Regions from separate parts of the Microbacterium sp. F01 genome, predicted to be linked through region 1. Evidence: predicted binding sites of a transcription regulator. Region 1 holds the regulator's gene; the other holds the start of a gene.
What was found. The regulator LexA, encoded in region 1, represses DNA repair genes until DNA is damaged. The targets are predictions, from matches to a motif close to TCGAACANNTGTTCGA.
Positions count from the first base shown of each region.

Region 2: a site for LexA is predicted at 2,117-2,132, ahead of ACVN90_RS01495 (Rv2578c family radical SAM protein). Genes of this name have one in related genera too.

Region 1 covers NZ_CM149592.1:1,521,838-1,527,275, forward strand. Annotated here, with positions in the region: gene metE (5-methyltetrahydropteroyltriglutamate--homocysteine S-methyltransferase) at 1-896, shown strand, start outside; gene ACVN90_RS06735 (hypothetical protein) at 893-2,419, opposite strand; gene lexA (transcriptional repressor LexA) at 2,533-3,213, opposite strand; gene ACVN90_RS06745 (LysM peptidoglycan-binding domain-containing protein) at 3,477-3,887, shown strand; gene ACVN90_RS06750 (histidinol-phosphate transaminase) at 3,946-5,040, shown strand; gene hisB (imidazoleglycerol-phosphate dehydratase HisB) at 5,037-5,438, shown strand, end outside.
Region 2 covers NZ_CM149592.1:319,088-324,525, reverse strand. Annotated here, with positions in the region: gene ACVN90_RS01505 (acyl-CoA dehydrogenase family protein) at 1-513, opposite strand, end outside; gene ACVN90_RS01500 (M15 family metallopeptidase) at 661-2,019, opposite strand; gene ACVN90_RS01495 (Rv2578c family radical SAM protein) at 2,141-3,271, shown strand; gene ACVN90_RS01490 (alpha/beta fold hydrolase) at 3,278-4,195, opposite strand; gene ACVN90_RS01485 (TetR/AcrR family transcriptional regulator) at 4,266-4,928, shown strand; gene ACVN90_RS01480 (glycosyltransferase) at 5,099-5,438, shown strand, end outside.

The sequences.
Region 1 (5,438 bases):
TGCGCGACGAGATCGCGCGCGTCGTGACGCTGCAGGAGGAGATCGGCCTCGACGTCCTGGTGCACGGTGAGGCCGAGCGCAACGACATGGTGCAGTACTTCGCCGAGAACCTCGACGGCTTCGCGGTGACCGAGAACGGCTGGGTGCAGTCGTACGGCTCGCGGGCCACACGCCCCTCGATCCTGTGGGGCGACGTCTCACGCCCTGCGGCGATCACGGTCGCATGGTCGACGTTCGCACAGTCGCTCACCGACAAGCCCATGAAGGGGATGCTGACGGGGCCGGTCACGATCCTGGCGTGGTCGTTCGTCCGCGACGACCAGCCGCTGGGGGAGACCGCCAACCAGGTGGCGCTGGCCCTGCGCGATGAGATCGCCGACCTCGAGGAGGCGGGTATCCGCGTCATCCAGGTCGACGAGCCGGCTTTGCGGGAGCTGCTTCCGCTCAAGACGGCCGATCAGCCGGCCTACCTCGAGTGGTCGGTCGGCTCGTTCCGCCTCGCCACGGCGGGCGCGGCGGCGGCGACGCAGGTGCACACGCACCTCTGCTACTCGGAGTTCGACGTGGTCATCGACGCGATCGCGGCGCTCGACGCCGACGTGACCTCGATCGAGGCCGCCCGCAGCCGCGGCGAAGTGATCGGCGACATCCGGGTGTCGGGCTTCGCCGCCGGCATCGGTCCGGGCGTCTACGACATCCACTCGCCGCGCGTGCCGTCGGTCGACGAGATCACCGACCTCCTCGATCGCACGGTCTCCGAGCTCGCGCTGCGCCGCGTCTGGGTCAACCCCGACTGCGGGCTCAAGACCCGCGGGTACGACGAGACGGTCGCCTCTCTGAAGAACCTCGTCGAGGCGACCGGGCTCGTGCGCGAGCGTGTGGAGATCGGCCGCTAAGCGCGGGGCTTCTTCGCGGATGCCTCGGCCGGCGCGGACGCGTCGGCCGAGGCATCCGTCGTCTCGGGGATGACCTCGGTGTCGTTCGCGTCCTCGATGACGGCCGCGTCGGCGTCGATCACGAGGGTGTCGGCGTCGTCGACGACCGCGTCGGCCTCGGCGACGTCGACCGCCAGATCCGCAGCGACGGCGGCAGCCTCTTCCGGGCGGCGCTGCAGGATCTCGCAGATCCACCACACCACGAGCCACACGATCAGGACGAGGAACACCTCGCCGACGCTCAGCGGTCGAAGGAACATGAGCCAGACGATGGCGAGGGCGCCGAGCACGACTCGCACGAGGATCCGCTGCGCATACAGCCACGAGCCGAAGGCGCCGGTGTCGATGCCGCGCCGCAGTGCGGCGCCGCGCACGCCGGCATTGACCGAGGCGACGGCGCCGCGGGTCGCAGCGGCGCCGCGCCAGCGGCCCGACATCCACGCGATCACGGCGATCACGACGCCCAGCAGCGTCAGGACCACGGCAGTGTCGCGCATGGCGCGGGTGATCTGTTCGTACATCGAAGCGAGAGCCCCGGCCGGCACACCCAGGTTCGGGGCGCTCAGTGCGAGCACCGAGCCGCCGATCCCGAGCGCGATCGCGAGGATCCCGGCACCGACGGCGATGCCCACGCCCGTGCCGAGGACCGCGGTGGATCGGCGCCGTGCGATGAGGATGCCCGCGAGGAAGAGCACGAGTGCGATGATCGGTGTCCACCAGCCGGCCGCGACGGCGAGGTTGTAGACGGTGCCGACCACCGTGAGTGCGTCGCTCTGCGCGACGACGATCGTCTTGTCGATGACCGGGATGGATTCGGCGAAGCCGATGCCGCGTTCGACCAGGCGCTTCTTGACCTCCTCGATGATCGGCCCGAGCTGGATGCCCACTTCGCCGGTGTCGCTGATCACGACGGCTCCGCCGGACGTGCCGCCGGCTGCGACGGCCGCCAACGATTTGTGGCTGGCGCGCAGCGCCGTCTCCCACACATCGGCGAACGCATCGGATTGCACCAGGCGCGTCACGGTGGTGTCGACGAGGTTCTGCAGACCTTGGACGGCGGGTGCACGGAGCAGATCGAGCGCGGCGAGAGCGCGCGGCGGCAGATCCAGCTGCTGGATGCCGTCGAACAGATCGTTCGTGAGACCCTCGAGATCGAGAGAGTCCTCGATCGCCGTGGTCACCTGGTCGGCAACGAGCGCTTGCACCTGCGGGTCTTCGGCGAGCGGGGCGAAGGTCTCCACGAACCGGGTCTCGTCGACCAGTTCGACCCGGGCCCACGCCGCGACGATGGAGACAGGCACCAGGATCGTCGCGATGACGATGCACACGGCCGACAGGAACGCGCGCCAGCGGTTGCCGTGCGCCTTCTCTGAAGGAGCTGCCGGTGGCGGCGATCCGGCACGCAGCCGGGCGTTCTCGGATTCGAGGGCGTCGAGGCGTGCGCGGAGCGCGGCGGTCTCATCCGCGGCGGTGACGTCGGTCATTCCCCCCTTATAGCGCCTGGTCGTGACCTACCGCCACCCACCCCGCCGGGTGGTGTCGAACTGTGCCTGAACGAAGCTCGACGATGTCGGGGCGGACGCGCTCCAGGAAGAGGTCAGACCGCGCGCAGCACCGCGACGACCTTGCCGAGCACGGTGGCGTCGTCGCCGAGGATCGGCTCGAACGCGGAGTTGCGGGGGAGCAGCCACGTGTGGCCGTCGCGCTGGCGGAACGTCTTGACGGTCGCCTCGCCATCGAGCATCGCCGCGACGATGTCGCCGTTGTCGGCGGTGGCCTGCGACCGCACCACGACCCAGTCCCCGTCGCAGATCGCCGCGTCGATCATCGACTCGCCCGAGACCTTGAGCATGAACAGGTCGCCCTTGCCGACCAGCTGGCGGGGGAGGGGGAAGATCTCCTCCACCTGCTGCTCGGCGGTGATGGGCACGCCCGCGGCGATGCGGCCGACCAGCGGCACGAGCGCGGCGTCGCCGACCGACGGCGCGGCGTCGGCGGGGCTCTCGGTGGCCGTGCCGGGCAGGTCGATGAGCACCTCCATGGCGCGGGTCTTGCCGGCGTCGCGCCGCAGATAGCCGCTGAGTTCGAGCTGGTTGAGCTGGTGCGTGACGCTCGACAGCGACTTGAGGCCGACCGCATCGCCGATCTCGCGCATGCTGGGCGGATAGCCGTGACGGGCGATCGAGCGCTGGATCACTTCGAGGATCGCGAGCTGCTTGTCGCTCAGGCTCTTGCGCCGGCGGGTCTGGGGCTTCTCTCGCCCGGCCGCGTCGCTCATCTTCCGGCTCCGTCCTGCGCTCGGCCTCCGAGCGCTGTTTCTTCGAATGTCGGAGGCCCGTGGTGGGGTTCTCGTATCGAAACCGTATCCGGATCCCACGCGATGAGGTGGCAACCTCGCCGCGTGTCGCGTTCGAGAGATCGACGTCGGAATCCGGTATTGACATCGTACAGACTCGAAGATAGCTTCGGAAGAGAGGTTCGCATTCTCCACTCCCGACCGAGTGGAGAATGCGAATCTCTCCCCATCAGGAGGAGACGAGCATGACCGCGATCGACTTCACGACGTCCGTCCCGTCGCCGGCCCGCGCCGCCGGCGCGGCAGCCCAGCGCGCCACTCGTGCCGTGACCGGCCGCTCCACGCGTCTCCGGCTGACGCTGCGCGGCCGTCGCGTGCTCGCCGTGCTGGCCGCCCTTCCGGCGGTCGTCGCCCTGAGCGTTGCGGTGCTGGGCGGGGGCGCGGCACTCGCCTCTCGCGACGTAGGCGCACCCGCGGGGTCGTTCACCACGGTCACCGTCTCTGCCGGCGAATCGCTGTGGACGATCGCCGAAGATGTCGCGCCCGACCGCGACCCGCGCGACGTCGTCGACGAGCTGGTGCGCCTGAACGCGCTCGACACCGTCCTCGTGCAGGCGGGGCAGCGCCTCGCGATCCCGACGGCATACGACCGCTGATCCCGGGGTGCGTCGCGCGACGTCACGCGGCGAGGGGGTGATGACCGGCGGGCCTACCATGGGATGGGTGAGTGCACGTCTCGAAGACCTCCCCATACGCGCCGATCTCCGGGGGCAGAAGCCCTACGGCGCCCCGCAGGCACCGCTTCCGGTGGCCCTCAATGTCAACGAGAACACGCATCCGGTTCCGGCCGAGGTCGCCGACGACATCCTCGACTCGATCGCTCTCGCCCTGCGCGACGTCAATCGCTATCCCGATCGTGAGTTCACCGCACTGCGGGAAGGCTTCGCCGACTATCTCGGCCATGGCTTGACACGTGATCAGATCTGGGCGGCGAACGGATCGAACGAAGTGCTGCAGCACATCCTGCAGGCGTTCGCCGGTCCCGGCCGCACCACCTTCGGCTTCACCCCCACGTACTCGATGTACCCGTTGCTCACGCGCGGCACAGGTGCGGAGTGGATCTCGGGTACCCGATCGGCCGACTACACGATCGACGCGGAGGACGCGGCATCCCAGATCTCGGATGCCTCGCCCGATGTGATCTTCCTGTGCTCGCCGAACAACCCGACCGGAACCCCGCTCGGACTCGACGTCGTCGAGGCGGTGTACGAGGCCAGCGAAGGCATCGTCATCGTCGACGAGGCGTACTTCGAGTTCGCCCCGCACGACGAGCGCTCGGCGCTGACGCTGCTGCCCGGGCGTGAGCGACTCGTCGTCTCGCGCACCATGAGCAAGGCGTTCGCCTTCGCGGGTGCCCGCGTCGGCTACCTCGCTGCGGATCCCGCCCTGATCGACGCACTGCGGCTCGTGAGACTCCCGTACCACCTGAGTGCGCTCACGCAGGCGGCGGCGTCCGCCGCACTGCGCCACGCGCCGGTCATGCTGGGCATGGTCGACGAGATCGTCGCGCAGCGCGACCGCATCTCGGCGACCGTCGAGGCGCTCGGCTACACGCCCCACGAGTCGTGGACGAACTTCGTGCTGTTCGGTGGCGTCGCCGATCCGGCTGCGACCTGGAAGGCGCTCTACGACGAGGGCGTGCTCATCCGCGACGTCGGAATCCCGGCGCACCTGCGGGTCACCGCGGGTACCGAGGACGAGACCACCGCGTTCCTCGACGCCCTCGCCTCGGTAGGATCGGCGGCATGAGCGCCGCACCACGTACCGCCTCGCTGCGCCGGGCGACGAGCGAGTCGACTGTCGAGCTCGAGCTCGACCTCGACGGCACGGGTCGCAGCCGGATCGACACCACGGTGCCGTTCTTCGACCACCTTCTGACGGCGTTCGCGAAGCACTCGCTGACCGATCTCACGGTTCGTGCGTCCGGCGACACCGAGATCGACGCCCACCACACGGTGGAAGACATCTCGATCGTGCTCGGCCAGGCGATCCGCGAGGCGCTCGGCGACAAGTCGGGCATCTCTCGCTACGGTGACGCGCTCGTCCCGCTCGATGAGGCGCTCGCGCAGGCTGTGGTCGATATCAGCGGCCGCCCCTACCTCGTGCACACCGGCGAGCCCGCCGGCTTCGAGCACCACCTCATCGGC
Region 2 (5,438 bases), 1.2 Mb from region 1:
GACCATGTCGGCGGTCTTGCCCGACGAGATGAACGTCTTCGCGCCGTTGACGATGTAGCCGCCTTCGACCCGCTTGGCGGTGGTCTTGATGCCGCGCAGGTCGCTGCCCGCGCCGGGCTCGGTCATCGCGAGGGCGCCGAGGATCTCGCCGGTCGCCATGCCGGGGAGCCACTTCTCCTTCTGCTCCTGCGTGCCCATGTGCACGATGTACGGCACGGCGAGGTCGTCCTGGATGCCGAGGGCACCGGCGAGCGAGCCGAGGCCGGCGCCGATCGTCTCTTCGAGCACGATCGAGCGGAAGCGGTAGTCCTGCAGCATGCCCGCGCCACCGAACTCCTCGGGCACCGACAGGCCGATGATGCCGGCCTCGCCCGCGGCGAGCATGGTCGGGCGGTCGATCTCGCCGGCGGCGTCCCACTGCTTGCGCTTCTCGTCCGACGCGTAGCGCTTGACGAACTCCTTGACGACGTCGCGGAACGCCTCGTGGTCCTCGTCGTAGATCTCGCGCTCCATGATGCGCCTTCCTCTCGTCTTCGAGTCTGGGGAGATGCGGCCCCGGTGGAATTGCATCTCACCTTCAATGGTACTCAGTTTCAGCCATGACGGATGCTTCGACCGCGCGGCATCCGTGATCCGCAAGAGTAGTGCCGACGCCCGACGTCAGCCGAGGTAGTCGGGGGCAGGGTCGAGGGCGAAGAACTCCTCGAGGGAGGTCCATCCGCCGTCGTGGTAGGCCTTCGCGAGCTCGGGCCCGATGTAGCGGAGGTGCCACGGCTCGGGGAGGTAACCGGTCACGGGCGTGGCTCCGTCGGTGTAGCGGACGATCCAGCCGTGCTCCCACGCGTGCTCGGCGACGAACTGACCCTGCGGAGTTCCCGCGATCTGATCGAGCGTGCCGCACGCGCCGGCACACGCGACGACGTCGGCGCTGAGGCCGAGCTGGTGCTCGCTGTATCCGGGCCGCGCGCTGACCTGGTCGGCACGATCGCCCTTCTCCGCGAAGTGGCGCCCGTACGTCGTCTGCTGGGTCTGGTACGACCGGAACCCGCTCTCGAGCGCGATCTCGCCTACTCCGGCGTTGCGGGCAGCGGTGACGAGAGAGGCGAGAGCGGATGCTGCGTCCGACCGCAGTGTGCCGCCCTCGATGTTGCGCACCCCGTCGGGGAGCACGAGAGCGCTGGGGCGGTAGTCGATCGGGTTGGCCGGACGGATCTTGTCCATGACGGTCCAGACGCGGGCCGAGTCGCCGAGGTCCACGCAGGGGGCACGCCCCTCGACCACGGCGGTGCGGAACGCCTCACCGCCGCCGGCCGCGACGATCGCGGCTTCGTCGTCGCCGCGCTGCACAGCGGCGGCGACGTCGGGGAGGGCGCAGACGTCCGCCGCGGGTGGGGATTCCTCGACCTGAGGGACGGGGAGCTGCTCGACCTCGGGCAGTTCCGCCGTCATCGTCACCGCGGCGTCGGCGCGGGCGGCCTGCGGCTCGGAAGGGAGCATCATCGCGGTCATCGCCGCCGATCCGAGCAGCAGCGCGGCGCCGGTGGCGAGCCCCGCCACCATGATGAGCCGCTTGGTCAGCCGGCGTGGTCGCGCGTGGCGGACGGGCTGCGCGCCCTCGTCGACGTCGAGCAGCCCGTCGGCGCGCGCCGCCCTGCGTTCGCTGACGACGGGTCGGGGCGAGCGGACCGCACGGCGGCGCCCGCGGACCCGCGCTTCGGGCACGCGGTGCGGCGTCGAGTCGCTCCGCTGCGGAGCGGCACCGGTCGGCCGGAGCTCGAGCGGCAGCGTGGACGGCGCGCCCGCTGCGATCGACCCCGGCGCGAAGTCGTCGCTGGGCAGCTCGAACGCCAAGAGGTCGTCGACAGGAGAAGCGTCGACGGGATCGACCGCCCGGGCGACGGCGTCGGGGGCGGCCTCCGCCGCGCGGGCACGCCTCTCAGCCTCCTCGCGCATCGCTCGGGCGGCGCGACGAGTCTCGGGGGCGGCTCGGGGGGTAGCGAGCCGGCCAGGCTCCGTCACGTCTGCCATTCTGACCCGTGACGGCCCGTTTTGGCCAGGCACGCGGCATCCATATCGTCGATGTTCTAGACACGGTCCCGGGAAGCTTGACTTAAGTTCGAAGTTTTGTTCTCATGGATGCATGCGATGGCAGGGGCAGGAACTGGGAGTGGCGGATGCTGCAGCCCTGCCTGGCCTCGAACAGCTCAACGGTCTGGTGCGCTCGGTGACGACCCCCGAGTTCGCCGGCGTCACGTTCCACGAGGTGCTCTGCAAGTCCGCCCTCAACCACGTGCCGAGCGCCTCGGCGATGCCCTTCGACTGGACAGTGAACCCTTACCGGGGCTGCAGTCATGCATGCGTTTATTGCTTCGCCCGAGGCACCCACGAGTACCTCGAGCTCGATGCGGGGCGGGACTTCGACACGCAGGTCGTGGTGAAGGTGAACGTCGCCGAGGTGCTCGAGAAGGAGCTGCGCCGGGGCAGCTGGCGGCACGAGCCGGTCATGCTCGGCACGAACACCGATCCGTACCAGCGGGCAGAAGGGCGTTACAAGCTGATGCCGGGGATCGTGTCGGCCCTGACCGAGTCGGGCACGCCGTTCTCGATCCTCACGAAGGGCACGCTGCTGCGGAGGGACCTGCCGCTGCTGAAGGATGCCGCCGACCACGTGCACGTGACGCTTGCGATGTCGATCGCGGTGTTCGACGACGAGCTGCAGCACCTCACCGAACCCGGCACACCCAATGCGACCGCGCGCCTCGAGACCGTACGCGCCGCGACCGAGGCGGGCTTCCGCGTCACGGTCTTCTTGATGCCGATCATCCCGCACCTGACGGACTCGATCGCGGCGATCGACCACGCGCTCTCGCGCATCAAGGAGGCCGGCGCCGTGCGCGTCGTGTACGGCGCCCTGCACCTCCGTCCGGGCGCGAAGCAGTGGTTCCTCGAGTGGATCGCCGAGCGGCACCCCGAGTTGGTGTCGTCGTATCGGGGGCTCTATCCCGGTGCGACGGCGTACGCTCCGAAGGCCTACCGTTCGTGGCTCGCGAAGCGGGTGCGTCCACTGCTGCGCGTCCATGGCCTCGACGGACACGCCGAGGAGGAGAATCCGCGCGGCACGCCCGTGGCGGGTCTCGCCGATCGAGCCGATGCGCGCAGCGCGCCGCCGATCATCACGACCTCGCTTGGGCGCGCCACCGCGACGTCGTTGCGAGCGGCGTCCTCATCCCGGTCGCAGCCTGGCGCCGAGGCATCCGCACGGCTCTTCTAAGTCGCGCTATGCGGCGACCGCAACCGCGCTGAACTCCTCGACCTCGACCGGTGCGGCCGCCGCGAGTGGGGTGCCGACGTGCTCCAGCACGGCGTCGAGCACGGCGTCGTCGGTGAGGATGCGGTTGTGCCCGAGGCCCCTGGTCGCGAGCAGCTCCGACCCCGGATTCGCGGCGACGATCCGCCCCGACTCGCCGAACGGCACCACGCGGTCGCCGCGGTCGTGGGCGACGAGGACCGGCACTCCGGCCGGAAGCGGGCGCCGCACCGTCGACAGCCAGTCGAACGGGTCGGGCTCTCCGGGGAAGTAACGGGTAGCGAAGAGGTCGCGCATGCTCGCCGCGACGGCATCGGGGTATCCGAGCATGCCCTGGAACTGGGTCAGCAGCAGGTCGGCGTCGGCGGGCGCGGCGATGGTCACGACGCGCGTGGAGTCGATGCCGCCGGCGACGCCGACGAGGGTCGCGAGCCCGCCGAACGAGTGGCCGACCATCGCCTCGAACGCGCCGTGGCGCTCCTGCAGCGCGGCGAACACGGCGAGCCAGTCGACGAGATACGTGCGCCGACCGCCCGAGCCGCCGTGAGCGGGCGCGTCGAACGACACCACCCGATACCCCTCGGCGACGAGCTCGCGCACGAGCACCGAGAACTGGCTGGCGCGGCCGTTCCAGCCGTGCGACAGCACGACCGTGCGGGCGCCGTCGCCCCACTCGTAGGTGTCGACGTCGACGCCGCGCCGGTCGATCCCTGGGATGCGCACCGTGCGGAGTCGCGCCCGCAGCATCGTGGGCTGGTCATCGGCGTGCACCGGTCGCGGCTTCGCGACGTAACCGAAGAGCGGCATGGCCACGGCGGCTCCCCACCGGGGCGAGAGGACGGCCGCAGCACGAACGGAGGTGCTTGCAGCAGCGAGTGCGAGATTCATGGTGCTCCGATCAGAAGAATACGAACGATCGTACTTATGAACACGAACGATCGTACGGTAATCTCGGGGTGTGACACAAGCCCCGATCGATCGACGCCGCCTGCGAGGCGACGAGTCACGCCGTGCCGTGCTCTCGCACGCAGTGGACACCGCGACGGTGGATGGCCTCGACGGCCTCACGATCGGCCGACTGGCGGATGCCTCGGGGCACAGCAAGAGCGGCATCGCCACGCTCTTCGGCTCGAAGGAGCAACTGCAGCTCGCCGTCGTGGCCGCTGCCCGTGAGGTCTTCATCGACCGCGTCGTCGCGCCGGCCCGCGCGCGAACGCCCCGCGGTCTCGTCCGCGTGTGCACGCTGCTCGGAGACTGGCTGGCCTACTCGCGCGATCGCGTCTTCCGCGGCGGGTGCTTCTTCGCCGCGACCTCCGTCGAGTTCGACGCGAAGCCGGGCGTCGTCCGCGACGCGATCGTCGCCGCCTCGAGCGAGTGGGAGGACTACCTCACCGTGAGCATCGAGTACGCGATGGCCGCGGGGGAGCTGCCCCTCCTCGATGACGCGCGCCAGCTCACGTTCGAGATGGTGTCGTTCCTCGAGGCGGCGAACACCCGCTCGCTGCTTCACACGAGTGAGGAGCCCTACCGCCGCGCCGAGGTCGCGCTCCGCGCGCGCCTCACGTCATTCGGCGGCGACCCCGAACTCATCGAGTCGATCGGCGCCGAGCCCGCCGCCTGACCAGCGCCGAGGCGTCGACGTGGGCCCCATCGGCCGCCGAAGCAGGGGATTCCCGCCGAAACAGGGAGCGAGGTCCCCGGTCTCGACCGAAATCCCCTGGCTCGGCGACGCACGCTGCTGCACGCACCAGACCCCTGGTGCGTCTCGTCCGCTTGCGACACGATGTCCCAATGGCCCGATTCCTGGTGACGGCCATGCCCTTCACTGGGCATGTCACACCGCTGCGGGCGGTCGCGCAGGAGCTCGTCGCCCGCGGTCACGGCGTGCGCTTCTACACCGGAAGCGCATTCCGCACGGGGATCGAGGCATCCGGAGCCGTGCACGTGCCGTGGCGCGAGGCCCCCGACTTCGACGAGAACGATCTGCGCGCGACGTTCCCGCGACTCGAGGGCCGCAAGGGCCTCAGGCAGGTCTTCGTGAACCTCGAAGACGTCATGATCAACACCGCTGCGGCGCAGGTCGCCGACCTGCAGGCCGAGTGGGATCGCGAGCCGTGGGACGCGCTCGTCA